Regions from separate parts of the Salmonella bongori NCTC 12419 genome, predicted to be linked through region 1. Evidence: predicted binding sites of a transcription regulator. Region 1 holds the regulator's gene; the other holds the start of a gene.
What was found. Region 1 encodes Fur, which represses iron uptake genes when iron is present. Its sites were predicted from a motif close to ATAATAATGAGAACNACTATCAA; they were not measured.

Region 1 (14,955 bases):
AATTTGACCTGGATGCCGCCCTCGCCCGCCGTCCGGCGCTGATTTTAATGGATGAGCTGGCGCACAGTAACGCGCCGGGCTCACGCCATCCTAAGCGCTGGCAGGATATTGAAGAGCTGCTGGAAGCGGGAATCGATGTTTTCACCACTGTTAACGTACAGCATCTGGAAAGTCTGAACGACGTGGTGAGCGGCGTCACGGGGATTCAGGTACGCGAAACCGTCCCCGATCCCTTTTTCGATGCTGCCGATGAAATCGTCCTGGTCGATCTGCCGCCCGACGATCTACGCCAACGTCTCAAGGAAGGTAAAGTGTATATCGCCGGTCAGGCGGAACGGGCTATTGAGCATTTTTTCCGCAAGGGTAATTTGATCGCTCTGCGCGAACTGGCGTTGCGCCGGACAGCGGATCGCGTGGACGATCAGATGCGTGCGTGGCGTGCTCGTCCGGGCGAAGAGAAAGTGTGGCATACCCGCGATGCGATTTTATTGTGTATCGGACATAATACCGGTAGCGAAAAACTGGTGCGTACCGCGGCTCGCCTGGCTTCCCGGCTCGGCAGCGTCTGGCATGCTATCTATGTCGAAACACCAACGCTACACCGCTTACCAGAAAAACAGCGACGAGAAATTTTAAGCGCGCTGCGCCTGGCGCAGGAACTTGGCGCGGAAACCGCCACTCTGTCCGATCCTGCTGAAGAGAAAGCGGTCGTGCGCTACGCCCGCGAACATAATCTGGGAAAAGTCGTGATGGGCCGTCCGGCGGCGCGGCGCTGGTGGCGACGCGACACTTTCGCCGATCGTCTCGCCAGGCGCGCCCCGGATCTCGATCAGGTGATTGTTGCACTGCAAGACCCCCCTCCCCGTGCGCTGGCTCCCGCACCTGATAACCGAAGTTTTAAAGAAAAATGGCGCGCTCAACTTCAGGGTTGTCTGGTCGCCATTGCACTTTGCGCCTTCACCACGCTTATCGCCATGCAGTGGCTCGTCGCTTTCGATGCCGCTAATCTGGTGATGCTCTATTTGTTGGGCGTGGTGGTTATCGCACTGCTTTACGGACGCTGGCCGTCAGTGGTGGCAACGGTGATTAACGTGGCGAGTTTTGATCTCTTTTTTATCGCGCCGCGCGGAACGCTCGCCGTCTCGGACGTGCAGTATTTGCTGACCTTTGCTGTGATGCTGACGGTCGGTCTGGTCATCGGCAATCTTACTGCCGGGGTACGTTACCAGGCACGCGTCGCTCGTTACCGGGAACAGCGTACCCGCCATTTATATGAGATGTCTAAAGCGCTGGCCGTCGGGCGTAGCGAACGTGATATCGCCGCCACCAGCGAGCAATTTATCGCCTCCACTTTCCAGGCGCGCAGTCAAATTTTATTGCCTGATGCCAACGGTAAATTACTGCCTCTCACGCATCAGCAGGGTATCACGCCGTGGGATGACGCCATTGCACGCTGGAGTTTTGATAAAGGACAGCCTGCCGGTGCAGGCACCGATACACTTCCCGGCGTGCCCTATCAGATTCTGCCATTGAAAAGCGCCGATAAAACGTACGGTCTGGCTATCGTCGAACCGGGGAATCTGCGCCAGTTGATGGTGCCAGAACAGCAACGTTTGCTGGAAACGTTCACACTGCTGGTCGCCAATGCGCTGGAACGACTGGTGCTGACCGCCAGCGAAGAACAGGCGCGTCTCGCCAGCGAACGCGAAAGCATTCGCAATGCGCTGCTGGCGGCGCTGTCGCACGATTTACGTACGCCGTTAACGGTACTGTTCGGCCAGGCGGAAATTTTGACGCTGGATTTAGCCAGCGCAGGATCACCCCATGCGCGTCAGGCCAGTGAAATCCGCCAGCATATTCTCAACACCACCCGGCTGGTGAATAATTTGCTGGATATGGCGCGTATTCAGTCCGGCGGGTTTAATCTTAAAAAAGAGTGGCTGACGCTGGAAGAGGTGGTCGGAAGCGCATTACAGATGCTGGAGCCGGGTTTACTGCACCCGATTACTTTGTCGCTACCGCAACAACTGACTTTAATCCATGTCGATGGCCCCTTATTTGAGCGCGTGCTGATCAACCTGCTGGAAAATGCCGTTAAGTACGCCGGGCCGCAGGCCTGTATTGGTATAGATGCTGCGGTGAAGGACGATCGCCTGCAACTGGACGTCTGGGATAACGGGCCGGGTATTCCTGAGGGACAAGAAAAGGCTATTTTCGATAAGTTCGCCCGCGGCAATAAAGAGTCCGCCGTCCCCGGAGTGGGGCTGGGGTTGGCAATTTGTCACGCCATCGTGGAGGTACACGGAGGTACGCTCATCGCCTATAATCGCCCCCAGGGCGGCGCCTGTTTTCGTGTTACACTGCCGCAAGGGAATCCCCCTGAACTTGATGATTTTCATGAGGATTTGTGACGAACGTTCTGATTGTTGAAGATGAACAGGCCATCCGCCGCTTTCTGCGCGCCGCGCTGGAAGGCGACGGTCTGCGCGTGTATGAGGCGGAAACATTACAACGCGGTTTACTGGAAGCCGCCACGCGAAAGCCCGATCTGATTATTCTCGACCTCGGCCTGCCAGACGGTGACGGTATCGATTTCATTCGCGACCTGCGTCAGTGGAGCGCGATACCCATTATTGTGCTTTCCGCCCGTAGCGAAGAGAGTGATAAGATTGCCGCGCTTGATGCCGGGGCTGACGATTACCTGAGCAAGCCGTTCGGCATTGGCGAGCTACAGGCGCGTTTACGTGTAGCGCTAAGACGGCACACCGCCAGCCCTTGCGCCGATCCTGTCGTCCGCTTTTCCAACGTGACGGTCGATCTCGCCGCACGCGTGATCCACCGTGGCGACGAAGAAATCCATCTGACGCCGATTGAGTTCCGCCTGCTGGCGGTATTACTCAATAATGCCGGCAAGGTATTAACCCAACGGCAGTTATTAAACCAGGTCTGGGGCCCTAACGCCGTGGAGCATAGCCACTATTTGCGCATCTATATGGGGCATTTACGCCAGAAACTGGAACAAGATCCCACCCGCCCACGCCACTTTATTACCGAGACCGGCATTGGCTATCGCTTTATGCCATGAATAGCTATTCATTATTTTTAAATAAATGATGAATTTTATGTTATTTATTTTCGCCGTCGCGAATGATTATTTTCGCGGCGAGATGATATTTCATTAAGGATATAAAACACATATATTTAACATTAAAGAAACAACTCATTATCTAACAGCACGATATGCATAATCGTCGACTAATTATTTTTCAAATGATCGTTTTTTGTTGATCTGGTTCACAGATCATTGATGCTGCCTGGATAAAATATCCATGCTTTCAATAAATCAATGAAAGGATCTCAAAATGGAAAATAATAATCGTTTTATGCCCCATATAAGGCGGACAACGCATATTATGATGTTTGCCCACCGTAACAGTTTCGACTTTCATTTCTTTAATGCCCGGTAGTTTTTTTGCTACGGGTACTTCAGCATACAGGTCTTTCCGACCCTTATGTCATTCAGGTCTATTGCCTAAATAACTCAAATTGTTAAAAGCAAAAGTAGGGAAATCTCTTTATGTACAGCCCGATAACCACCTGGTCTGACAGAAGAAATCCAGACTTCGCACGATTTTAGTTATCACGGTTTCCGCCTGTATATCGTCGTACTCAAACTCTTAAATCCTGTATTTCTCGTGACCGGACGGGTTAGGGTTTATTACATCTAAAATAAAGCTAATTTACTGATTTTTTATCAGCGGGATAGCTTTGATTTTTTCCGGAAGAATCAGTTTCTCCGTCGAGAAATTGAGGGCCTGCTATTACCTGAAATAAAGAGATGAAAAAATGTCAGAATTAAAAATTGCCGTTAGCCGCCATTGCCCGGATTGTTTTTCTACACAGCGTAATATTGTAAATGTTGATGAAAGTCGTTTTATCGACGTGGCTGCCATCGTGTTATCCATCGAAGATATTGAGCGAGGAAAACTCGATGAAATCGACGCAACGGGTTACGGTATTCCCGTGTTTGTCGCGACACACGACGAAGGGCGCGTACCGCCTGAGTATCTGCCGCGTATCTCTGGTGTATTCGAATATAATGAATCCCGTACTGCCTTCTATGGTCGCCAACTGGAGACAGCGGCAAGCCATTATGAAACACAGTTACGTCCGCCGTTCTTCCGCGCGCTGGTGGATTATGTCAACCAGGGCAACAGCGCATTTGACTGCCCGGGGCATCAGGGCGGCGAATTCTTCCGCCGTCATCCTGCCGGTAATCAGTTCGTGGAATACTTTGGCGAAACCCTCTTCCGCTCCGACCTATGCAACGCGGACGTGGCCATGGGCGATCTGCTGATTCACGAAGGTGCCCCCTGCATTGCGCAGCAACATGCGGCGAAAGTCTTCAACGCTGATAAGACCTACTTTGTGCTGAACGGGACCTCCTCCTCTAACAAAGTCGTACTCAACGCGCTGTTAACACCGGGCGATCTGGTTCTGTTTGACCGTAACAACCACAAATCTAACCACCACGGCGCATTATTGCAGGCGGGCGCAACGCCAGTTTATCTGGAAACCGCACGTAACCCGTATGGTTTTATCGGCGGGATCGACGCTCACTGCTTTGAAGAAGATTATCTGCGCGAACTGATTAGCGAAGTCGCGCCGCAGCGTGCCCGCGAAGCACGTCCATTCCGTCTGGCCGTCATCCAGTTAGGCACCTACGACGGTACCATTTATAACGCCCGTCAGGTCGTCGATAAAATTGGTCATCTGTGCGACTACATCCTGTTTGACTCCGCCTGGGTCGGCTATGAACAATTTATTCCGATGATGGCCGATTGTTCGCCGCTGCTGCTGGAACTGAACGAAAACGATCCGGGTATTCTGGTGACGCAGTCCGTTCATAAACAACAAGCCGGTTTCTCCCAGACCTCGCAGATCCATAAAAAAGATAGCCATATCAAAGGGCAATCGCGCTACGTGCCGCATAAGCGCATGAACAACGCCTTTATGATGCACGCCTCCACCAGCCCGTTCTATCCGCTGTTCGCCGCGCTGGACGTTAACGCCAAAATGCACGAAGGCGTCAGCGGTCGCAATATGTGGATGGATTGTGTGGTTAACGGCATCGATGCCCGTAAATTAATCCTCGAGAACTGTCATCATATCCGTCCATTCGTGCCGGAAATGATTGACGGCAAGCCGTGGCAGTCATACCCGACGTCTGAGATCGCAAGCGATCTGCGTTTCTTCCACTTCGTCCCGGGGGAACACTGGCATGCGTTTGAAGGCTATGCCGAACATCAGTACTTCGTCGACCCTTGCAAACTGTTGCTCACCACCCCGGGTATCAATGCAGCGAGTGGCGAATATGAAGACTTTGGCGTTCCTGCCACTATCCTTGCTAACTTCCTGCGCGAGAACGGCGTTGTACCGGAAAAATGCGATCTCAACTCCATTCTGTTCCTGCTGACGCCGGCGGAAGATATGGCGAAATTGCAACAGCTTGTGGCTCTGCTGGCGCGTTTCGAAAAACTACTGGAAGCAGATGCGCCGCTGGCCGAAGTATTACCGTCTATCTACAAACAGCATGAATCGCGTTACGCCGGTTACACCCTGCGTCAACTTTGCCAGGAGATGCATGATCTTTATGCGCGGCACAACGTGAAACAGCTGCAAAAAGAGATGTTCCGTAAATCACATTTCCCGAAAGTCAGTATGAACCCGCAAGAAGCCAACTACGCCTATCTGCGTGGCGAGGTCGAACTGGTTCGCCTGCCGGACGCGGAAGGCCGTATCGCGGCTGAAGGCGCTCTGCCTTACCCGCCGGGAGTACTGTGTGTGGTTCCGGGTGAAATCTGGGGCGGCTCAGTCCTGCGCTACTTCAGTGCCCTGGAGGAAGGCATTAACCTGCTACCGGGCTTTGCGCCTGAACTGCAGGGCGTTTATATCGAAGAACACGACGGCCGCAAACAGGTCTGGTGCTATGTCATTAAGCCTCGCGACATGCAGCGCTCCCTGTTGAAGGAGGAAAAATTATGAGTAAACCTAAAGCCAACAAAATGGGTGTCGTGCAGCTCACCATTCTGACAATGGTCAACATGATGGGCTCCGGGATCATCATGCTGCCAACCAAGCTGTCTGAGGTCGGTACGATATCCATCATTTCCTGGCTGGTCACTGCCGTCGGCTCGATGGCGCTGGCCTGGGCATTTGCGAAGTGCGGTATGTTTAGCCGTAAATCCGGCGGTATGGGCGGCTACGCCGAATATGCCTTCGGTAAATCCGGCAACTTTATGGCGAACTATACCTATGGCGTCTCTCTGCTGATCGCCAACGTCGCTATCGCCATCTCTGCTGTCGGTTATGGTACCGAATTATTCGGCGCCGCGCTGACACCGATCCAGATCGGTCTGGCCACTATCGGCGTATTGTGGATTTGTACCATTGCAAACTTTGGCGGCGCGCGTATTACCGGACAGATCAGTAGCGTCACCGTCTGGGGCGTCATCATTCCGGTAGTCGGCCTGTGCATCATCGGCTGGTTCTGGTTTAGCCCCAGCATGTACGTAGCATCCTGGAACCCGCATCATGTTCCATTCTTTAGTGCGGTTGGTTCTTCCATCGCCATGACACTGTGGGCATTTCTTGGCCTGGAATCCGCCTGCGCCAACGCCGATGTCGTCGAGAATCCGGAAAAGAACGTCCCCATCGCAGTACTGGGCGGTACGCTGGGCGCGGCAGTCATTTATATCGTTTCGACTAACGTGATCGCCGGGATTGTACCGAACATGGATCTGGCGAACTCTACGGCGCCGTTTGGTCTGGCGTTTGCGCAGATGTTCACACCTGCGGTAGGTAAAGTGATCATGGCGCTGATGGTAATGTCCTGCTGCGGCTCATTACTGGGCTGGCAGTTTACTATCGCGCAGGTCTTTAAATCTTCCGCTGACGAAGGCTACTTCCCGAAAGTCTTCTCTCGCGTAACGAAAGTCGACGCGCCGGTACAAGGGATGTTGATTATTGTGATTATTCAGACCGGCTTGTCGCTGATGACCATTAGCCCGTCGCTGAATAGTCAGTTTAACGTCCTGGTTAACCTGGCGGTGGTGACGAACATTATTCCATACATTCTGTCGATGGCCGCGCTGGTTATCATTCAGAAAATGGCGAATGTACCGTCATCAAAAGCGAAAGTCGCTAACTTCGTGGCCTTCATTGGCGCAATGTATAGCTTCTACGCGCTATATTCCTCCGGTGAAGAAGCCATGCTGTACGGCTCAATTGTGACCTTCCTTGGCTGGACGTTATACGGCCTGGTCTCACCACGTTTTGAACTGAAAAATAAACACGGCTGATGGCGCGCCCGGGCTGCATCATCAGCAGTCCGGGCAATTTTCACTCTTTGAATAAGATAATAGAAATGAGCAATCCAGAACGGGAAGTCGCTGATATAGCAGAAATACTCGCTATTCTCAGCAAACATGAGGTGTGTCGGATAGGGTTTAACGACAATATCTGCCCGTATGTTGTCCCCGTAAATTTTGGCTATGAGTATCAGGGCGGGCGCTGGATATTTTATTTTCACGGTGCCCGCACCGGGAAAAAGATGCGTCTGTTACGCAAGAACCCGGCGGTGTGCATTGAAATTGACGGCGACCACGCATTACTGCGCGCCGACGATCCCTGTGATTATAGCTACGCCTACACCAGTGTTTTCGCCACCGGGCTGGCATCGATATTACAAACGCACGAAGAAATGCGCTACGGTCTGGACATCATTATGCGCCAGACCGATCCGGGAAAAACCTTCAGTTATCGGGAAGATATGATGAAAGCGGTTTGCGTGGTGCGTATTGAATGCGACGCCCTCACCTGCCGCCGACATCTGGCGACTCAGAGCGAATAAGTCCATATAACGCACACCTGCCGATTGCCGGATGGCGGCGCAAGCGCTTTATCCGGCCTACAGACGATTTTATAAGCCTGATAAGCGCAGCGCCATCGGCAATACGGTTATACAAAAAGGAGCCTGACGGCTCCTTTTTCTTCAACATTATCTGTCAGGCGTTTTTCAATACTTCGCTGACAATTTCCACGGCTTCTTTCTCAATCTGCTTGCGGTGCTCTTCGCCGAGGAAGCTTTCACAGTAGATCTTGTACGCGTCTTCCGTACCAGATGGACGCGCGGCAAACCAACCATTGTCGGTCATTACCTTCAGGCCGCCAATCGATGCGCCGTTACCCGGCGCTGCGGTAAGACGCGCGGTAATCGGATCGCCCGCCAGCGTGCTGGCGCTGACCATTTCCGGAGACAGTTTAGATAATGCCGCTTTTTGTGCTGAAGTTGCGCCAGCCTGCAAACGGTTATAGCTCGGCGCACCAAAACGCGCGGCCAGTTCGTTGTAATGTTCCTGGGGGTTTTTCCCGGTGACCGCGGTGATTTCCGCCGCCAGCAGACACATGATGATCCCGTCTTTATCAGTGGACCACGGCGTACCGTCGAAGCGCAGGAAAGATGCGCCCGCGCTCTCTTCTCCACCGAAGCCGAAGCTACCATCAAACAGACCATCAACAAACCATTTGAAGCCCACCGGCACTTCCACCAGCTTACGTCCTAAATCATTAACCACACGGTCAATCATCGCGGAAGAGACCAGAGTTTTACCGACAGCAACATCTTTCCCCCACTGCGGACGATGCCGGAACAGGTAATTAATCGCCACCGCCAGATAATGGTTTGGGTTCATCAGCCCTGCGGGAGTTACGATGCCATGACGGTCATAGTCCGGATCGTTGGCAAAAGCCAGATCGAATTTATCACGCAGCGCCAGCAGACCCGCCATCGCGCATTCAGAGGAGCAGTCCATACGGATCGCGCCGTCTTTATCAAGATGCATAAAGCGGAAGGTCTGATCAACCTGATCGTTGACAAGGGTCAGGTTAAGTTTGTAATGCTCAGCGATACGTTTCCAGTATTCGATACCGGAGCCGCCCAGCGGATCAACGCCCAGCGTCAGACCGGCTTTCTGAATTGCCGCCATATCAACAATATCTGCCAGCCCCTCTACAAACGGCTGTACCAGATCCAGCGCTTTAACGTGGCCTGACGCCATGGCCGCATCAAGAGAAATACGTTTAACACCTTTCAGACCATCAGCCAGCAGTGCATTGGCGCGGTCTTCTACAACTTTAGTGACGTTGGTGTCCGCCGGCCCGCCATTGGGTGGATTATATTTAATTCCACCGTCTTCCGGCGGGTTGTGCGACGGCGTAATCACAATACCGTCCGCCAGCGGACCGCCTTTTTTGTTATGGACCAGGATAGCATTTGACACGGCAGGCGTTGGCGTGAAGCCATTATTTTCCTGCACAATAACGTCGACACCGTTTGCCGCCAGCACCTCCAACACAGAAATGAATGCAGGCTCCGAGAGCGCGTGAGTATCTTTACCCACATAGCAGGGGCCGGTAATACCGTTTTTTGCCCGCTCTTCAGCAATCGCCTGGGCGATTGCCAGAATATGCGGTTCGTTGAAACTATGACGACCTGCGCTACCGCGATGACCGGAGGTGCCAAATTTCACGGCATGTTCTGCATTCCCTGCCTCCGGTTTCAGTACATAATACTGCGCCGTCAGTTGGGCGACGTTAATCAAATCACTCTGTTGCGCGGGTTGTCCTGCGCGGTTGTGGATTGCCATTGCCTGGTCCTTCTAATGCAAGGATTAAATTGTTCCGCAAACCTTTTCAATCAATTCCGCCGGGAATTGCATTGACTGCATGATGTGTTCAATCATGCTGCATTTACGGCCGGTGTTGGTGTTGGTGATCACCCAGTACGGCGTGCCGGGAACGTGCTTAGGTTTAGTTTGATTCCCATTTTTCAGCAGCGTTTGCTCATCCGCCGCAAAATAGACGCGCGTGCGGCCATGCAACGACTCCGTCGCCTCAGCAAACGCGTGGTGATCCAGTGAATAGAGTGTAGTCAGAATCAGCATAAAGCGGTTAACCGCTTTTTTCTGCTCGGCATATTCGTCAGACAAAAGCAGTTCACGCATGGCGCGAACGTTGTCTTTTACCGGGTTGACCGGTTTCGCTTCAGCGACAGGTTGCGCCGCAGGCGCCCCTTTCGCTGCCAAAGCAGGCTGTGTCGTGGCGGAAAACTTCAACATACGCCGTAAAATGTCGGATGCGCTCTCGCCGATATGCTTGGTATGGCTGGCAATATAGCTATAGAGTTCATCATCAACTTCAATCGTTTTCATCTTAATCCAGTGCGATGTCTTTGCTGAATACAAGTCATTGGGATTATAGGAACAAATCCCAACAGCGGATAGCGTTAAGCCCGGCTGACAAAAAAACTCGGAGTAAACCTTAGCGCTTGCAGCCCAGTGGCAGAATGGTCAACATAATACCCTAACCCGACAGTGCGAAAAAAAGAACTTTGCCATGAAATTAAATATCCGAGCGCAATCTGCACAAAACCTGCACAATAATTCCCCCATCGTTCTCGTTCATGGGCTGTTTGGCAGCCTGGACAACCTCGGCGTACTGGCGCGCGATCTGGTGTCCGATCACGACATCATCCAGGTGGATATGCGCAACCATGGTTTGTCGCCGCGCGATCCGGTCATGCATTATCCGGCAATGGCCCAGGATCTGCTGGATACACTTGATGCACAGCAGATCGAAAAAGCGACTTTTATTGGTCATTCAATGGGCGGTAAAGCGGTCATGGCACTAACAGCGCTGGCGCCCGATCGCATCGATCGTCTGGTTGCGATTGATATCGCCCCCGTGGATTATCACGTTCGCCGCCACGATCGGATTTTCGCGGCTATTAACGCCGTGAGCGAATCCAACGCCACGTCCCGCCAACAGGCAGCAGGTGTTATGCGCCAGCATCTTAGCGAAGAAGGGGTGATTCAGTTTCTGTTAAAATCCTGGAGTGAGGGGCAATGGCGTTTTAATGTCCCGGTATTATGGGATCAGTATCCGCATATCGTGGGCTGGGAAACCATTCCGGCCTGGGAACAGCCGGCGCTGTTTATCCCTGGCGGCAACTCGCCGTATGTAACGGAAACATACCGCGACGCTCTGCTGGCGCAATTCCCGCTGGCGCGAGCGCATGTGATTGCCGGTGCGGGTCACTGGGTACATGCTGAAAAACCTGAGGCGGTCTTGCGCGCCATCCGCCGTTACCTGCACGATACCGCTAACTGATTAAAAACTCATCGCCCGCGCACGATTACGCGCACGGGCGTTGGCGTCGCTTCTTCGCTGATGTATGATGGCGCGCTATCCATCCGGGCATAAGCCTGGCTGATTGTTTCCCCCGAAGTCACCAAAATCATGGCCAAAGAACAAACGGACCGTACGACATTAGATCTGTTCGCGCACGAGCGTCGCCCGGGACGACCTAAAACGAATCCGCTTTCGCGCGATGAACAGTTACGCATCAACAAGCGCAACCAGTTAAAACGCGACAAAGTTCGTGGCCTTAAGCGTGTCGAATTAAAACTCAACGCACAAGCGGTTGACGCGCTCAATGAGCTGGCCGAAGCGCGTAACATTAGCCGCAGCGAGCTCATTGAAGAAATATTAATGAAGCAGCTCATGGCGCTGCGCGGCCAGGGGTTAGTCTGAAAACAAGTTTTGTTGCATATTTCGTGTAGCAGAGCGTGCAGTCCCACGTGATTGCTGTTTCCGCATGTCTGCCTGTTCTGCTATGATTGCCCTTATCCGTGGGCAATTCGCCACCACCATTTCAATAAGTTTCAAGAGGTTATTTTACTCATGGCAATCACTGGCATCTTTTTCGGCAGCGACACCGGTAATACCGAAAATATCGCAAAAATGATTCAAAAACAGCTTGGTAAAGACGTTGCCGATGTGCATGACATTGCGAAAAGCAGTAAAGAAGACCTGGAAGGGTATGACATTCTGTTGCTGGGCATCCCGACATGGTACTACGGCGAAGCGCAATGCGACTGGGATGACTTCTTCCCGACGCTCGAAGAAATTGATTTTAACGGTAAGCTAGTGGCGCTGTTTGGCTGTGGCGATCAGGAAGACTACGCGGAATATTTTTGTGATGCGCTTGGCACGATTCGCGACATTATTGAGCCGCGCGGCGCGACGATTGTAGGTCACTGGCCAACCGCAGGCTACCATTTTGAAGCCTCTAAAGGTCTGGCCGACGACGATCATTTTGTCGGCCTGGCGATTGACGAAGACCGCCAGCCTGAGCTGACTGCCGAGCGCGTTGAAAAATGGGTCAAGCAAGTTTCGGCTGAATTGCATCTCGACGATATCCTCAACGCCTGATCTCATGTGGCGCAGCATTATGTCTGCGCCGCATCAATAGACAAGACCAATCAAAATAATTGCTACAAATTTGTAACTTTCGCACCTATCCCTGTACAATGTCCGGGTGTAATCAGGTGGCGCCGGGATTTGCAGGCAACACCACAGTTTTATTAATATCTGCGAGAGACTTGCGGTTTTCATTTCGGCATGGCAGTCCTATAATGATACGCATTATCTTGAGTGCAATTTCTGTCACTTCTCTAATGAAGTGAATCGTTTAGCAACAGGACAGATTCCGCATGACTGACAACAATACCGCATTAAAGAAGGCTGGCCTGAAAGTAACGCTTCCTCGTTTAAAAATTCTGGAAGTTCTTCAGGAACCAGATAACCATCACGTCAGTGCGGAAGATTTATACAAACGCCTGATCGACATGGGTGAAGAAATCGGTCTGGCAACCGTGTACCGTGTGCTGAACCAGTTTGACGATGCCGGTATCGTAACCCGCCATAATTTTGAAGGCGGTAAATCCGTTTTTGAACTGACGCAACAGCATCATCATGATCATCTTATCTGCCTTGACTGTGGAAAAGTGATTGAATTTAGTGATGAGTCTATTGAAGCGCGCCAGCGTGAAATTGCGGCGAAACACGGTATTCGTTTAACTAATCACAGCCTCTATCTTTACGGCCACTGCGCTGAAGGCGACTGCCGCGAAGACGAACACGCGCACGATGACGCGAACAAATAAGTATAAATCTTTCAAAGAGCCAACCGCCCGGTTGGCTTTTTTATATCCCCTCTTTTCTGCCGCTTGATGTTGATTTAATGTAAAAAAACGCTATCGCATCTCAGGAGAGCAGGAATGGAGCTTCGCCAGTTACGCTATTTCGTCCGTATTATTGAAACCGGCAGTATGGGCAGCGCCGCGCAGGATCTGGATATTGGCGTTTCAGCATTAAGCCAACAGATGTCCCGCCTGGAAAACGAGCTCGCTATCCGTCTGTTGCAGCGTACTTCGCGTGGTGTTACACCGACCAATGCGGGTCTGGCTTTTTATTCGCAAGCACAACTCGCTTTGCGCCATGCCGACGACGCGATCCTTGCCGCCAGAGAAGCGCGTCTTTCGGGCCATGTGAGTGTAGGGATGGCTCCCAGTACCGCGTCCATACTGGGTATACCGTTTATTCATGCCATGCGGGAAAACTATGCCGATGTTCGTTTGCATGTGGTGGAAAGCCTGTCCGGTAATCTGGAAAGAATGATTAATACCCGCCAGATTGATTTAGCCGTAGTCTTTCAAAAAGATAAAATCCTGCGCTGGAGCGCCAGACCAATTCTTGAAGAACAGCTTTTTCTGATTGGCTCTCACGCCCTGTTGGCAACGCTTCCTGATAACCCCATCACGCCAGAACAACTGGCAGGCATTCCGCTCATTATGCCCAGCCAGGGACACGGGCTGCGCGGCAGGCTGGACGCTGTCTGCCAGGAATATTCGCTTAACGTTGAGATCGTTGCGGAAATTGACGGTCTGGCGTTATTGATGCGCGCCGTGCGTGATGGCCTCGGTGCCACGTTACAACCCGGTGCGGCGATTTCACACCTGGATAATGATGCGCTAAGCGTGATCGGCGTCCATAATCCGGTACTCAGCCGCCCCAACTTTTTAGTCAGTCTCTCGGACGATGAACTGACGCCAGCCGGGCTTGCCGCCAGAGTGGTACTGACAAAAGTGATGCGTCAGTTAGTCGACGCCGGCGAATGGCCAGGTGCTACCCTTTACGCTTACTAAACCCCCGTTTAGCGCTACCTGATAGCGAGCCGCTTATTTATCCGTATACATTTTAATTACAAATTTAACAAATAGTTAAATGGTACGGGAGTATAAGATGGTTGATGTACTGGTGATAGGCGGAGGCAATGCCGCGTTATGCGCCGCCCTAACCGCGCGGGAGGCGGGCGCATCGGTTCTGCTACTGGAAGCCGCGCCACGAGAATGGCGCGGCGGAAATTCTCAGCACACACGAAACCTGCGCTGTATGCATGATGCGCCGCAGGATGTGCTGGTAGAAAGTTATCCTGAAGAGGAGTTCTGGCAGGACCTGTGGCGAGTCACCGGCGGTAATACCAACGAAACGCTGGCACGCCTGGTCATTCGTACCTCGTCGCAATGCCGCGACTGGATGCGCAAGCACGGCGTTAATTTTCAACCGCCGCTATCAGGGGCGCTTCACGTCGCGCGCACCAATGCGTTTTTTATGGGGGGCGGCAAAGCACTCGTCAATGCCTATTACCGTAGCGCTGAGCGACTGGGCGTGCAGATCCGCTATAGCACACCGGTACAGGCGCTGGAGCTGCGCGATGGCGAGTTTGTGGCGGCGCTGGCCGGAACTGAACGTATCACCGCTAAAAGCTGTGTACTGGCAGCAGGCGGATTTGAATCCAACCGCGAGTGGTTGCGGGAAGCCTGGGGAGAAAATGCGCGCGGCGAATGGCCTGCGGATAACTTTCTCATCCGCGGCACGCGTTTTAACCAGGGTGTATTGCTCAAATTTATGATAGATGCCGGAGCAGATATTATTGGCGATCCATCCCAGTCGCACTGCGTGGCGATTGATGCGCGGGCGCCGCTGTACGAC
Region 2 (14,955 bases), 1.7 Mb from region 1:
CCTGTGGAATACGCACTGCCTTACCCATGATCTCCAGTTGATTCAGCATGGCGTCGATCATAGGCTGCGGGGCGTGCAGGGTATGGCTTATCTGCGTGGCCTCCATGCGTCCCCGTAGCGCCAGTAGATCGCGAACCTGTATCAGTGAAGCCATTTTTATATCCCTTATATCCCTTAGTGACAGTTGCCCGTCGTGCCCGAACAACACGAGTTGATGTTTTTGCGGGTTGCCAGCAGTTCAATGTCCACACGGCTGCGGGCGCGGCGCAACAGGCTTAACACAATAATGTTAAAGAGGATCACCGCCAGGATGCAGATCAGGCTGTATGTCGGGTGTTGACTGAAGCTTGTGACCTGATAAAACAGCGTTGCGAGCGAATAAGCGATATTCAGCCCCCACAAGATTGAGAAGCCCATCCAGCCGCGGCTGGACTCGCGGGCGATGGCGCCCATCACCGAAATACACGGTACGTAGAGCAGGACGAAAATCAGGTAACTGTACGCCGCCGCGGCGCTGCCGAATTTTTGGTCCATCACGCCCATTGCTCCGGTCGCCATCTCGCCGTCGCCTTTACTGGCTTCGATAGGGTTGGCCAGTACGCTCAGGCTAAAGGTATCCTTCAGGCTCTGCCAGGTATCGTCAACCGCGCCGAGCAATTCGTCGCCGAGATGGAAATCGGCGGGGTTAAACGCTTCATCCTGAATATTTTCTGCGGTATAGAGCGTATTCAGCGTACCGACAACAACTTCTTTTGCCATGGCGCCCGTAAACAGACCCACAGTCGCTTGCCAGTTATCCTCATGGACGCCGATCGGCTTAAAGACGGGCGTGATTACCCGGCTTACGGAGGCGAGGGCGGAATCATTGATGTTATCGACGATTTTTCCGCTTAGCGAGAAGCTGTTAAAGGCACTCAGGAAGATACTGACAATGATGATGACCTTACCGGCGCGCAGCACAAACCCTTTCAGGCGCTGCCACGTCTGGATGATAAGGCTCTTGATATGCGGTACGTGGTAAACCGGCAGCTCCATTACAAACGGAGAGGCTTCGCCGCGCATGATGGTATGTTTCAGCATCAGGCCGGTTAATACCGCCATAACAATGCCCAGCACGTACAGCGAGAAGACCGCCAGCGCGCCGTTTTGCCCGAAGAAGGCGGCAGCAAAGACGGCGAAAATCGCCAGGCGTGCGCCACAGGACATAAACGGTGCCATCATGATGGTCATCAGGCGTTCGCGCGGAGCGTCAAGCGTGCGGGCACCCATCACGGAAGGGACGTTACAGCCGAAGCCGACAATCAGCGGTACGAACGATTTGCCTGGCAGCCCCAGTGCCTGCATCAGGCGATCCATGACGAAGGCCGCGCGCGCCATATAACCGGAGTCTTCAAGGAAGGAGAGGAACAGGTACATCATCCCGATCTGCGGCACCAGCGGCAGAACGGTATTGATCCCACCGCCCAGACCTTGCGCCAGGAAGATGGTTAACCAATCCGGGAAGTGCAGGGTGTATCCAAGCCATTGAATACCGTGGATAAAAATGGCGACGGAACCGGCATCAAACAACGGTTGCAATGCGCCGCCGATGTTAATGGCGAGCAAGAACATCAGGTACATCACGAACAGAAAAATCGGTAACCCGAGGAAGCGGTTGAGGATAATTTTATCTACCGCCGTGGTAAAGCGGCTAGGTTCGGCTGTCAGGGTATTGCTGACCACATCACAAATAGCGGCGATACACTGGTAACGGGCGTCGGCGATATGCAGCGCCGGATCGTCCATTTCATCCTTGAGGCGTGCAAGCGAGGTATTCAGATTTTGCGCCGCCTCGCCCGCGTAAGCGCGGCTGTAGATATCGCCTTCCAGCATTTGCAGACCCAGCCAGCGACGTTGTTGTAAAGGCATTTCCTGGGCCATTGCGTCGGCCAGGAAATCCGCTTCGCGCAGCAGCGGCTGGGCATAATGCACCAGCTCTACATTATCGTTAGCCTTGTGACGATCAATGGCCAGTTTTAGCGCTTCAATACCGCGACCGCGCGTGGATACCAGCGGTACGACAGGACAGCCAAGACGCGTGGACAGCGCGTCGACATCAATACGAACCTGCTGTTTTTCGGCGATATCCAGCATGTTGAGCGCGACGATGCATGGGATACCTAATTCCAGCAGTTGTAGCGTCAAATAGAGGTTGCGCTCCAGATTGGACGCGTCCACAACGTTTATCAACAGGTCGGCGTCGCCGCTCAGGATGTAATGACAGGCAATCTGTTCGTCGAGAGAGGTTTGCGACGAAATGGTCGTCAGCGAATAGGTACCAGGTAAATCTACCAGCGTGACCTGATGGTCAGTGGTTGCAAACTGGCCCTCTTTACGTTCGACGGTGACGCCTGCCCAGTTCCCCACGCGCTGGCGCGCGCCGGTGAGTTGGTTGAATAAGGTGGTCTTGCCGGAATTAGGATTACCAATTAAACCAATGGTTAATTTTTTCATTTTTATAGACTCACTGTATTAACAGGAAACCGCTTCTACTTCTATTAACGCCAAGTCCTTTTTACGTAATACCAGACTCACGCGTCGTGTTTCGATATGGATCGGATCGCCTAAGGGCGCGACGCGGACGACATTAAATGAAGAGCCGGGCAACATGCCGAGCGAAAGCAGCTTTTGACGATACGCCGGGCTGATTTCACGCGCAAAGCCGGTGATTTTCCACGCAGTGTCAGGAGTGAATTGCATACGACCTACTTGTTTCTTGCTAACTGGATGTATACCTCATGCGGCGCTCAGAGGGGCGGCAGGAGACCCGATGTTTAGCCAACGAAGGAAAGAGTAAATAATCAACAACACAATGATAATGAGAATGGTTTCTATCTTCAACGATTAAAATGTGACGGAATGTACAATTGAGCGATAATTTACGCCGATGTTGACATGGCTCAATATTTATTTGCCTTTTTGCAAATGCCTCTGGTACGCCAATATTCACCCTTTTTAATGTTTAATTAAGGTTTCATCTGTTAATAAAGTGATAATTAATAGTGCAGATAGCAGAAGAAAATTAATTAACAGATTCTAATGGGTAAGATTTAATTGTTAATTAAAAAGGAAAAGGCCAGCAGTATTGTAAAATGCAGGCCGGATGATGATGTATCCGGCCTGTGGGTTGAGAACGTCGCCAGGCCTGATAAGCACTGCGCGTGTGCCGGATGGCAGCGTAAACGCCTTATCCGGCTTGCAGACGATTAGCGTTTTTTTCCCATTGCGGCGGCCAGCGCGTCCATCATAGCGCTATTCCCGGCTGGCTGGACGTCGCGACCACGCGGTTTTGCCGCCGGTCGACTACCCTGAGCGCGGTCATTACCGCTGCCGCGGCGGGCATGGGTGTCGCCGGGCTGCTCGTCCAGACGCATCGTCAGCGCGATACGTTTACGCGGCAGGTCAACCTCCAGCACTTTCACCTTCACAATGTCGCCTGCTTTCACCACGGTATGCGGATCGTCGACGAATTTAGTCGACAGGGAAGAGATGTGGACCAGGCCATCCTGATGGACGCCGATATCGACAAACGCGCCGAAGTTGGTGACGTTAGTCACCGCCCCTTCCAGAATCATGCCCGGTAGCAGGTCGTTCATGGTTTCCACACCGTCGGCGAACTGCGCGGTTTTAAACTCCGGACGGGGATCGCGGCCTGGTTTTTCCAGCTCTTTGATGATATCAGTGACGGTCGGGACGCCGAATTTTTCATCGGTGAAGTCAGCGGCTTTCAGGTTACGTAGCGCACTGCCGTTGCCCATCAGATCGTTGAGCGCTTGTTGTGTCGCCGCCAGAATACGTTCGACAACCGGATAGGCTTCCGGGTGGACAGTAGAGGCGTCAAGAGGGTTGTCGCCGTGGTTAATACGCAGGAAGCCCGCGCACTGTTCAAACGCTTTCGGCCCCAGACGGCTCACCTTCAGCAGTTGCTGGCGGTTCTGGAACTGACCGTTCTCATCGCGCCAGGCGACGATGTTCTGCGCCATCATGCGCGTTAAGCCCGCCACGCGGGTCAATAGTGGCACGGAGGCGGTATTCAAATCGACGCCGACGGCGTTTACGCAGTCTTCTACTACCGCGTCCAGTTTTCGGGCCAGCTGGGTCTGGCTGACGTCGTGCTGATACTGGCCGACGCCGATCGATTTCGGATCGATTTTTACCAGTTCGGCCAGCGGGTCCTGTAGACGGCGAGCAATAGACACCGCGCCGCGCAGAGATACATCCAGATCCGGAAACTCCTGTGCAGCCAGCTCCGAAGCGGAATAGACGGAGGCTCCCGCTTCGCTGACGATCACTTTTTGTGCGGTCACTTTCGGAAACTGTTTTTGCACGTCGAGATAGAAGCGTTCGGTTTCGCGCGAGGCGGTACCGTTGCCGATAGCCACCAACTCCACGTTGTGTTTTTCGCACAGTGCGGCGATAACGGTAGCGGCTTTGGCTGCCTGACCGGTATGCGGATAAATGGTATCGGTCGCCACCAGCTTACCTGTGCCGTCAACGACAGCGACTTTTACGCCAGTACGCAGGCCCGGGTCAAGCCCCATGGTCGCACGCAGGCCTGCAGGCGCCGCCATCAGCAGGTCATGCAGATTACGGGCAAACACGTTAATGGCTTCGTCTTCCGCACGTTCGCGTACGGTACCCATCAGCTCGGTTTCGAGGTGCATTAAAACCTTGATGCGCCACGTCCAGCTTATCACGCCTTTGCGCCAGCTATCCGCCGGGGCGTTGTTCAAACGCAGGCCGAGGTGATCGATAATAATCTGCTCGCAGTGACTCTCTTTCGGCGGCTCATCAAACTGCGGGTCGGCATTGAGTGAAAGTTGTAGTATGCCTTCGTTACGACCGCGGAACATGGCCAGCGCACGGTGAGATGGGACGCTGGCGATGGGTTCATGATGATCGAAATAGTCGCGGAATTTGGCGCCTTCTTCCTCTTTGCCGCTTACGACCGTGGCAACCAGATGGGCATTCTTCCACAGGTAATCGCGCACTTTTGCCAGCAATGCGGCATCTTCAGCCAGGCGTTCCATCAGTATGTAGCGCGCGCCGTCGAGCGCGGCTTTCGTGTCCGCCACGCCTTTGTCGGCATCAATATACTTTGCCGCTTCCACGTCAGGATCGTGGGACGGCTCGCTCCACAGCAGGTCGGCCAGCGGCTCAAGGCCGGCTTCAATGGCGATTTGTCCACGGGTACGGCGTTTAGGCTTATAGGGCAGGTAGAGATCTTCGAGCTCGGTCTTACTTAACGTACCGTTGATGGCGCTAGCCAGCTCATCAGTCAGTTTGCCTTGTTCGGAAATGGATTTGAGGATGGCCTGACGTCTGTCTTCCAGTTCACGCAGATATCCCAGACGTGTTTCCAGGTTACGCAGTTGCGTGTCATCCAGACCGCCGGTGATTTCTTTACGATAACGTGCGATAAACGGCACAGTGTTCCCTTCGTCAAGCAGGCGAACGGCAGCTTCAACCTGCCCGGCATGTGCCTGGATTTCACCCGCAATAATGCGGCAGAAAGAGTCATTCATCATGGGTTAGCTTCGTCTTCAGGATAAAAATCAGGGAATAGTTATACGGATTGGCTGACAAAAATGCCAGCCATCAGCGGGGGGCTTAGGATTCTTCTTGTCTTATTTGACGTATTCGATCGCGTTGACGTACCAGTTTGCCTCTCCGACAGGCGTGTTGACCACGGCCAGATCGCCCACTTCTTTTTTCAGCAGCGCCCGCGCCATCGGCGAGTCGATAGAGATGTAATCCTTACGTCCGAAAATTTCATCGTAACCGACAATGCGGAACTTCAGGGTATTGCCGTCGTCATTTTCGATTTCTACCCAGGCGCCGAAGAAAACTTTTCCCTCCTGCTGGGGGGAATAGTCAACGATTTTGAGATTTTCCATGCATTTGGTCAGATATCTGACACGTCTGTCGATCTCTCGCAGGCGCTTTTTATTATACTGATAGTCGGCATTCTCGCTGCGGTCGCCAAGGCTCGCAGCCCAGGTCACTTTTTTGGTGACTTCCGGACGCTCTTCACGCCAGAGATAATTGAGCTCTTGTTTGAGCGTTTCGTACCCTTCGCGGGTGATGAGGGGCGTTTTCATCTCGTTAATTTACCTTTGCTGTCGGATATTGCGCACACCGGGTATAACGTGATCGTCCCGACAGAATAAATAATGTGTGTGCCGATGAATTGTATATTTAAACTGCTGTTAAATATGCTTTGTAACAATTTAGCCTGAAATTCATACCAGAATTCACTGGTGACTCACGTGAGCTTTTTTAAGAATACACACTTACATTTGTTGCGAACCTTTGGGAGTACAGACAATGCAAGAGAATTATAAGATTCTGGTGGTTGATGACGATATGCGTCTGCGGGCGCTACTGGAACGTTATCTGACCGAGCAGGGCTTCCAGGTTCGAAGCGTCGCTAACGCCGAGCAGATGGATCGTCTGTTGACCCGTGAATCTTTCCATCTCATGGTACTGGATTTAATGCTGCCAGGTGAAGATGGTCTGTCGATTTGCCGTCGCCTGCGTAGTCAAAGTAATCCGATGCCGATCATTATGGTCACGGCGAAGGGGGAAGAGGTTGACCGTATTGTCGGTCTGGAAATTGGCGCCGATGACTACATTCCTAAGCCGTTTAACCCGCGCGAACTGCTGGCGCGTATCCGCGCGGTGCTGCGCCGTCAGGCCAATGAGTTGCCCGGCGCGCCGTCGCAGGAGGAGGCCGTTATTGCGTTCGGGAAGTTTAAATTGAATCTCGGCACTCGCGAGATGTTCCGTGAAGATGAGCCGATGCCGTTAACCAGCGGCGAATTTGCGGTACTGAAAGCGCTGGTTAGCCATCCGCGTGAGCCGCTCTCTCGCGATAAGTTGATGAACCTGGCTCGTGGTCGCGAGTATTCCGCGATGGAGCGTTCCATCGACGTTCAGATCTCCCGTTTACGCCGTATGGTGGAGGAAGATCCGGCACATCCGCGTTATATTCAGACTGTATGGGGTCTGGGCTACGTCTTCGTACCGGACGGTTCTAAAGCATGAGGCGAATGCGCTTCTCGCCGCGAAGTTCATTTGCCCGCACGCTGTTGCTCATCGTCACCTTGCTGTTCGTTAGCCTGGTGACGACCTACCTGGTGGTGCTGAACTTCGCGATCTTACCGAGCCTCCAGCAGTTTAATAAGGTTCTGGCTTATGAAGTCCGTATGCTGATGACCGATAAGCTGCAACTGGAGGACGGTACGCAATTAGTTGTGCCTCCTGCGTTTCGGCGGGAAATCTATCGCGAACTGGGCATTTCTCTCTATACCAATGAAGCCGCTGAAGAGGCCGGGCTGCGTTGGGCGCAACACTACGAATTTTTAAGCCACCAGATGGCGCAGCAATTAGGCGGCCCAACGGAAGTGCGCGTTGAGGTCAACAAAAGCTCGCCCGTCGTGTGGCTGAAAACCTGGCTGTCGCCCAATATCTGGGTGCGCGTGCCGCTGACCGAGATTCATCAGGGCGACTTTTCTCCGCTATTCCGCTACACGCTGGCGATCATGCTGCTGGCGATAGGCGGCGCCTGGTTGTTTATCCGCATACAGAACCGACCATTAGTGGATCTTGAACATGCCGCCTTACAGGTTGGGAAGGGGATTATTCCCCCGCCGCTACGAGAATATGGCGCCTCTGAGGTGCGCTCTGTTACCCGCGCGTTTAACCATATGGCGGCTGGCGTGAAACAACTGGCTGATGACCGTACTCTGTTGATGGCCGGCGTCAGCCACGACTTGCGCACGCCGCTGACGCGTATTCGTCTGGCGACGGAGATGATGGGGGAGGAAGATGGTTATCTCGCGGAGTCGATCAATAAAGACATCGAAGAGTGTAACGCCATTATCGAGCAGTTTATTGACTATCTGCGTACCGGCCAGGAAATGCCGATGGAAATGGCGGATCTCAACTCTGTACTGGGTGAGGTGATTGCGGCGGAAAGCGGCTATGAGCGTGAGATTAATACGGCGCTTCAGGCAGGCTGCATTCAGGTGAAAATGCACCCGCTCTCCATCAAGCGCGCGGTGGCGAATATGGTGGTCAATGCTGCCCGTTATGGCAACGGCTGGATTAAGGTTAGCAGCGGTACCGAGCCGAACCGCGCCTGGTTCCAGGTAGAAGATGATGGTCCGGGCATCAAGCCGGAGCAGCGTAAACATCTGTTCCAGCCTTTTGTTCGCGGCGACAGCGCCCGCAGCACCAGCGGTACCGGGCTGGGGCTGGCGATTGTGCAACGTATTATCGATAATCACAACGGTATGCTGGAGATTGGCACCAGCGAGCGTGGTGGGTTGTCGATTCGCGCCTGGCTACCGGTTCCTGTGACTCGCGTCCAGGGGGCAACAAAAGAGGCATAAGAAAGGGAGGCATCAGCCTCCCTTTCTTTTTCAACGTCAATACCGGACGGCAGGACGCTTATCAGACCTGGCATGTCGCAGGCCGGATAAGTCAACGTTGCCATCCGGCATAGGCCTTACAGCTTCGGCCCTGCGCTCACCAGCGCTTCGCCTGCCGGGGTATCCGTGTACTTCTCGAAGTTCTCAATGAACAATTTCGCCAGCGCGGTGGCTTTTTCCTGCCACTGTTCCGGTGACGCGTAGGTATTACGCGGGTCGAGAATGCGGGTATCCACGCCCGGCAGCGCGGTCGGGATCGCCAGATCGAACAGCGGCAGACGGAAGGTTTCCGCATTATCGAGAGAGCCATTCAAAATGGCGTCGATAATCGCGCGCGTATCTTTAATGGAGATACGTTTGCCGGTGCCATTCCAGCCGGTGTTAACCAGATAAGCCTGCGCGCCCGCCGCCTGCATACGTTTCACCAGCACCTCAGCATACTGCGTCGGGTGCAGCGTCAGGAACGCGGCGCCAAAGCAGGCGGAGAAGGTAGGCGTCGGTTCGGTGACGCCGCGTTCGGTGCCGGCCAGTTTAGCAGTGAAACCCGACAGGAAGTGGTACTGCGTCTGGTTAGCGGTTAAACGGGAAACTGGCGGCAATACGCCGAAAGCGTCCGCTGTCAGGAAGATAACCTTGGTGGCGTGACCGGCTTTGGACACGGGCTTAACGATATTCTCGATGTGATAGATCGGATAAGAGACACGAGTGTTTTCGGTTTTGGAACCATCGTCGAAATCAACGGTGCCGTCTTCGCGCACGGTGACGTTTTCCAGCAACGCATCACGGCGAATCGCATGATAAATTTCTGGCTCCGCTTCTTTCGACAGTTTGATGGTTTTGGCGTAGCAGCCGCCTTCAAAGTTGAACACGCCGTCGTCATCCCAGCCATGCTCATCATCGCCAATCAGACGGCGTTTCGGGTCGGTGGACAAAGTGGTTTTTCCGGTACCGGAAAGGCCGAAGAAGACCGCGACATCGCCTTTTTCACCCACGTTGGCGGAGCAGTGCATTGAGGCGATACCTTTCAGCGGCAGCAGGTAGTTCATAACCGAGAACATCCCTTTTTTCATTTCGCCGCCGTACCAGGTGCCACCAATGAGCTGAATACGTTCAGTCAGGTTGAACGCCACAAAGTTTTCCGAGTTCAGCCCTTGCTCTTTCCACTGCGGGTTGGTGCATTTGGCGCCGTTCATGACGATAAAGTCAGGTTTGAAATCCACCAGCTCTTCGTCCGTTGGGCGAATGAACATGTTTTTAACGAAATGGGCTTGCCAGGCGACTTCTGTAATAAAGCGTACGGAAAGGCGTGTATCGGCATTTGCGCCGCAGAAGGCGTCAACAATGAATAAGCGTTTACCGGAAAGCTGATGCGTCACCAGATTTTTCAGGTGTTGCCAGGTTTCCTGGGAAAGCGGTTTATTATCATTTTTACCTTTACCCTTATCGGACCACCAGAGCGTATCACGCGTGGTGTCGTCGCGAACAATATACTTATCCTTAGGCGAACGACCGGTAAAAATACCGGTATCAACGGCAACGGCGCCCAGATTTGTTAACACACCACGCTCATAGCCTTCCAGATCAGGATTAAGTTCTTCCTGATAAAGAATGTCGTAGCTGGGATTGTAAACGATATCCTGGACGTCATTGATACCATAAGCCTTGAGATCTTGCGGGGTTAAATTGTTAACGCGCATATCACTGCTCCTTAGCCAATATGTATTACCGTAAATAGTAAGGTTTTTTGAGGTTGGTTAACCGCGACAAGGCTCATAGATTTACGTATCTGGAAAAAATCACGATTGACGAAAAACACTGTGACTCCTGTCACGCAGCGGCACTTATTATGGCAGGAAACCCACTTTTGTTGTGGAAAATGTTCTTAAAACGTTAAAAGGAAGTGTTTTTGACCGACATAATGTGACGGTAATCGCATTCACGTAAGAAAATTACGTAACTCCTGCACTCACAATATCGATTCACCTCTCTGCGTTTTTTTCTGAAATTATGTCAGGCAGCACTTGCCCGATAGAGAAGATGCGATAATTACCCTTTCTCTTTATTTGGGATAACAACATGGACAGTGTAGAACTTTCGCGTTCAACCCGCTGGGGGATGATGCTCACTGGTTTTCTACAAGGGGGATTGTGCTATTTGCTGATGGCCTGGCTGGTACCGCAAAATAGCGACTGGCTGTTCTATGGTATGCCCGCGACAATAGCACTGTCGGCAACGCTATTGCTTACCGTGGTCTCTTTTAAACAGGGCGCGCTATGGGCCTGGCTGGCGCTGATTTTTATTGTGGTACTGGCAATGAGCGGTTGGCTGAAATGGCAGGTTGAGTCGGTGGATAAATGGCGCCAGTTCGATCTCTTGTGGCAGTATGGTCTCCGGCTGGTGTTGATGGCGATGCTGGTTTTGCCCTGGATTCAATACCAACTGCATTCGCCAACCGGTTCGGCGCGTTATCCCCAATTTTATACGCGGTTATGGCATAACGTACTGACCGTGTTTATCGTCGTGGTCGCTAATGGGCTGTTCTGGCTGGTTCTTCTGCTCTGGAGCGCGCTATTTAAGCTGGTGGGTATCACCTTTTTCAGCACCCTTTTCTTTGAAACTGATGGCTTTGCTTATGTGACTATCGGGTTGATTACCGCGCTGGCGGTCATTCTCGCCCGTACGCAGTCGCGCCTTGTCGCGGCGGTGCAAAAGCTGCTGGCATTGATAGCCACGGGGTTACTCCCTGTCGTCTCACTGTTGGCTCTGCTGTTTATTGTGACGTTACCCTTTACCGGCGTAGAGGCGATTTCCGCACGTGTTTCCGCTGCGGGGCTGCTATCTACGCTGACGCTGATGTTGCTGTTACTCGTGGCGATCGTCAGCGAACCGCAGAGGCGCGAACTCCCTTATCCGCGCGTTCTACGTAGCATGATTAGCGCCTCGCTTTGCGTTGCGCCACTATATGTATTGATAGCGGGCTGGGCATTATGGGTACGCATTCAGCAATACGGCTGGACGCCGGATCGCCTGTATGGCGCGCTGACGGTGCTGGTATTACTGGTATGGTCTTTTGGTTACCTGCTTAGTCTGTTACGCCGCGGGCGCGATCCTGGTGAATGGCAAGGAAAAGTGATACTGAGCGTGTCCTTACTGATGCTGACGATATTGCTGTTGCTGGCCTCGCCTGTACTTGATGTCTGGCGTATTAGCGTCAACAGCCACATGGCGCGTTATCACAGCGGTAAAATCACAGCTGATCAGGTTAGCCTGTATATGCTGGCTCATGGCGGTAAAGCAGGACGTGAGGCGCTGAAATCATTGCAGGATGACGAGACGTTTATTCAGGACAGAAAGCGAAAACGGGAGCTGACGGCGCTTTTGCAGGGGGATAAGGTCTCCCCGACGGCGAAAGATTTAGCGCAGACAGTGATGATAGCGCCCGGTAGTCAGAAACCGGATGCCGCATTCTGGGCATCTGCAAAAGAACAGACTTATTCGTCCTGCCTTGAACCGGATGCCTGCGTGCTGGTGAGTCAGGATCTTAACGGTGACGATCAGCCTGAGCAGGTGCTGTATAACTTTACCGTTGGCGAGAGCCAGATCTATGGTGTTAAGAATAAAAAATGGACGCTAATAGCGAACGCTCGGCTGCCGGACGGGTTTTCTAAGACGCAACTTTTGCACGCGATTACCGGGCATCGGTTAGACGCTGCCCCCAAAGCCTGGCGCGATATCATTGTTGATGGTAAGCGGCTGGATGTGCATTACTACAACGAGTAAGCTTTTTGCCGGATGGCGGCATAAATGCCTTATCCGGCCTACGGAACGGGATGCTGTAGGCCAGATAAGCACAGCGCCATCAGGCAATAATCACGCCGGATAAGAGGTGATTAATGCACCTGCGGATCGGCAGGGGAGGCGTTATTACGGATCTCAGCGATATCCATGGCGTTGAACAGGTAGTGATTGCCACAATAATCGCAGTGCATATCGATTTCGCCGTCTTCCGCCAGAATGCTGTCCACTTCTTCATCTGGCAACGTTTTCAGTGCGCCTGCGCAACGTTCGCGTGAACAGGTGCATTTGAACTCAACATCCTGCGGATCGTAGAGCGTAACTTCTTCTTCGTGATACAAACGCCACAGCACATCGTTCGCCGGAAGTGTCAGCAGCTCTTCGCTTTTAATGGTTTCCGTCAACATGGCCAGATGGTCAAAGTCTTCCGCCTGCGCGTTTTGCGCAGGCATCACCTGAAGTAACATGCCACCTGCCGCAGGTTGACCGTCAACATCGCCGGTACGGATAAACAGGCGCGTCGGTAACTGCTCAGATCGCAGGAAGTAATCCTCCAGGCACGCCGCCAGAGTATCGCCTTCCAGACCGACTACACCCTGATAGCGCTCGCCTTCTTCCGGCGTAATGGTGATCACCAGATAGCCGTTGCCTACCAGTGTTTTTAGATCCGCCTTGTCAGGGATGTCACCCTGGATACGAGCCACGCCACGCATCTGCTGCTGATTGTTGCCATTAATTACCGCCAGACTTAGCGGACCATCCCCCTGTAGCTGTACGGTAATATCACCAGCAAATTTCAGCGTCGCGGTGAGCAAGCTGGTGGCGACCAGCAGTTCGGCCAGTACGGTTTTTACCGGCTGTGGATAGTTATGATTGTCGAGGATCTGTTGCAGGGTTTCCGAAACGGTCACCAGCTCGCCGCGTACGGCAAAGTTTTCAAACAGATAACGATGTAATTGGTCATGTTGCGGCATAATCATCTCTCTTGCGGGTGACAGTTACTCGCTGTCACCGTGTTTAAATCGTAACAGGTCGCGGCGTTCTTTTTTGTCCGGTCGCCTGTCCGGATGCGGCATGGTCAGGGCGTTAAGCTTACGCGCCAGCGCCATTTTTTCGCGTTTTTCCACGCTTTCCGCCGTCTCTTCATACAGAGCGACGGCTTCGCTGGCCGGACGGCGCTGTTCGGTGATGGCTTTAACGATCACTGTCCGTTCGTCATTTCCCTGACGCAGGGTAAGGGTGGCGTTCAGCTCGACGATTTTGCTCGGCTTACTGCGCTGGCCGTTGTAATGTACCTTACCGCCATCAATCATCTCGCGGGCCAGCGCGCGGGTTTTATAAAAACGCGCGGCCCACAGCCATTTATCCAGCCTGACCTCAACGGAGGACTTCTCTTTCATGGCGTCTCCTTCACATCAGCGAGGGGATCAGACGGCGGTAGTCGTTCAGGGACGGATGGCGCGTATATTGCTTTTCCGCCAGGCCGGAATCGGGATTCGTCACGCCAAGACAGTAGCGAATACCAAACCGGGCGGCGGCGTCGAGAATCGGTTCGCTGTCATCGATAAACAGCGTTTTCTCTGCGCTTATTCCCGTTTCCTCAGTGACAGCGCGCCATAACCGCTGATCCTCTTTGGGATAACCAAATGTGTGGGTGGAAAGTAATAAATCAAGGTGTGAGGCCAGACCGGTATGCTCCAGCTTCACCGCCAGGTTATGTGGATGCGCATTGGTGAGCAGAATCCGACGTTTTCCACTGGCTTTTAACGCATTCAGAAACGGCACGGTATCGTCACGTAAAACGGCGCGCGGCCCTTGCGCCGTCGTCATGGCGCAGATATCCAGGCCCAGACGCTCACTCCAGTAATCCAGACAGTACCAGTTTAGCGTATGCTGCACGGCATGATACTGCTGTCGAATATATTCCTGCGCCTCTTGTGGCGAAATACCCTGTTGCGCGCCATAGGTTTCCGGCACCAGTTTTTGCCAGAAATAGTTATCGAATGCGAGGTCGAGCAGCGTGCCGTCCATATCCAGCAAAACGGTATCCACATTTTGCCAGTCAATATCAATATGCATGGGGAACTCCAGGGTAACGCAATTTGCGCGACAGGGTAGCACACCCTGTCGCGCGGCGGCGTTATCAGATGAGATTTTCCGGAGAGACGGTTAACCTGGGGTTGAGGCAGTTTTCATAGTATTCCTGAATGTCCGCCATACGGGTGCGGTGGCGCTGATAGCGTCTGAATGCCTGAACGCCGTTATAGAGGGTACTGATTATCATGGCCAGCATCAGCAACGTGGTGCCGAGATAACGCCACCAGCCGGATTTATCGGGAATGCGGTGCAGGCCGATATGCTGCGTCCCATTGGCATCCGTATAAACGCTGGTGACAATACCCTCGGCGCTAAACGGCGTTTGCATTAGCGTTTGCGCCAGGCGCTGGAAGGCGCTCCATTGCTCCTGAGCGGGGTAGTCGTACAGAGAGGTTGACGGCCAGGCCTGATCGACCAGTTCGCTACCTTCATCGCTGACGATCAGGAATCCGCCGGGGGCGGGGCTGTTCAGCGCCTGGGCTGCACGTGCAGTTTCGCGGGAGATAAACGGCGCCGTTGAGGTGGTAACCAGATTTTCCAGCGATTCCGCACTTACGGGGCGTAGCAGCACATTAACGCCGTCCAGTTT

Region 2: feoA (ferrous iron transporter A) is a predicted target of Fur. The motif match lies at 2,852-2,874, and genes of this name have one in related genera.

What each region holds. Positions count from the first base shown of each region.
Region 1 covers NC_015761.1:654,716-669,670, reverse strand. The annotation lists gene kdpD (two-component system sensor histidine kinase KdpD) at 1-2,411, shown strand, start outside; gene kdpE (two-component system response regulator KdpE) at 2,408-3,085, shown strand; gene speFL (leader peptide SpeFL) at 3,363-3,467, shown strand; gene speF (ornithine decarboxylase SpeF) at 3,847-6,045, shown strand; gene potE (putrescine-ornithine antiporter) at 6,042-7,361, shown strand; gene SBG_RS03075 (pyridoxamine 5'-phosphate oxidase family protein) at 7,427-7,912, shown strand; gene pgm (phosphoglucomutase (alpha-D-glucose-1,6-bisphosphate-dependent)) at 8,067-9,707, opposite strand; gene seqA (replication initiation negative regulator SeqA) at 9,732-10,271, opposite strand; gene ybfF (esterase) at 10,456-11,229, shown strand; gene ybfE (LexA regulated protein) at 11,359-11,652, shown strand; gene fldA (flavodoxin FldA) at 11,803-12,333, shown strand; partial or broken gene SBG_RS22935 (fur leader peptide) at 12,537-12,622, shown strand; gene fur (ferric iron uptake transcriptional regulator) at 12,615-13,067, shown strand; gene tcuR (tricarballylate utilization LysR family transcriptional regulator TcuR) at 13,182-14,108, shown strand; gene tcuA (FAD-dependent tricarballylate dehydrogenase TcuA) at 14,206-14,955, shown strand, end outside.
Region 2 covers NC_015761.1:3,382,281-3,397,235, reverse strand. The annotation lists gene feoC ([Fe-S]-dependent transcriptional repressor FeoC) at 1-154, opposite strand, end outside; gene feoB (Fe(2+) transporter permease subunit FeoB) at 175-2,493, opposite strand; gene feoA (ferrous iron transporter A) at 2,512-2,739, opposite strand; gene SBG_RS16150 (Tex family protein) at 3,246-5,567, opposite strand; gene greB (transcription elongation factor GreB) at 5,667-6,140, opposite strand; gene ompR (osmolarity response regulator transcription factor OmpR) at 6,367-7,086, shown strand; gene envZ (two-component system sensor histidine kinase EnvZ) at 7,083-8,435, shown strand; gene pckA (phosphoenolpyruvate carboxykinase (ATP)) at 8,552-10,171, opposite strand; gene SBG_RS16125 (DUF4153 domain-containing protein) at 10,551-12,254, shown strand; gene hslO (Hsp33 family molecular chaperone HslO) at 12,365-13,243, opposite strand; gene hslR (ribosome-associated heat shock protein Hsp15) at 13,268-13,669, opposite strand; gene yrfG (GMP/IMP nucleotidase) at 13,680-14,348, opposite strand; gene igaA (intracellular growth attenuator protein IgaA) at 14,413-14,955, opposite strand, start outside.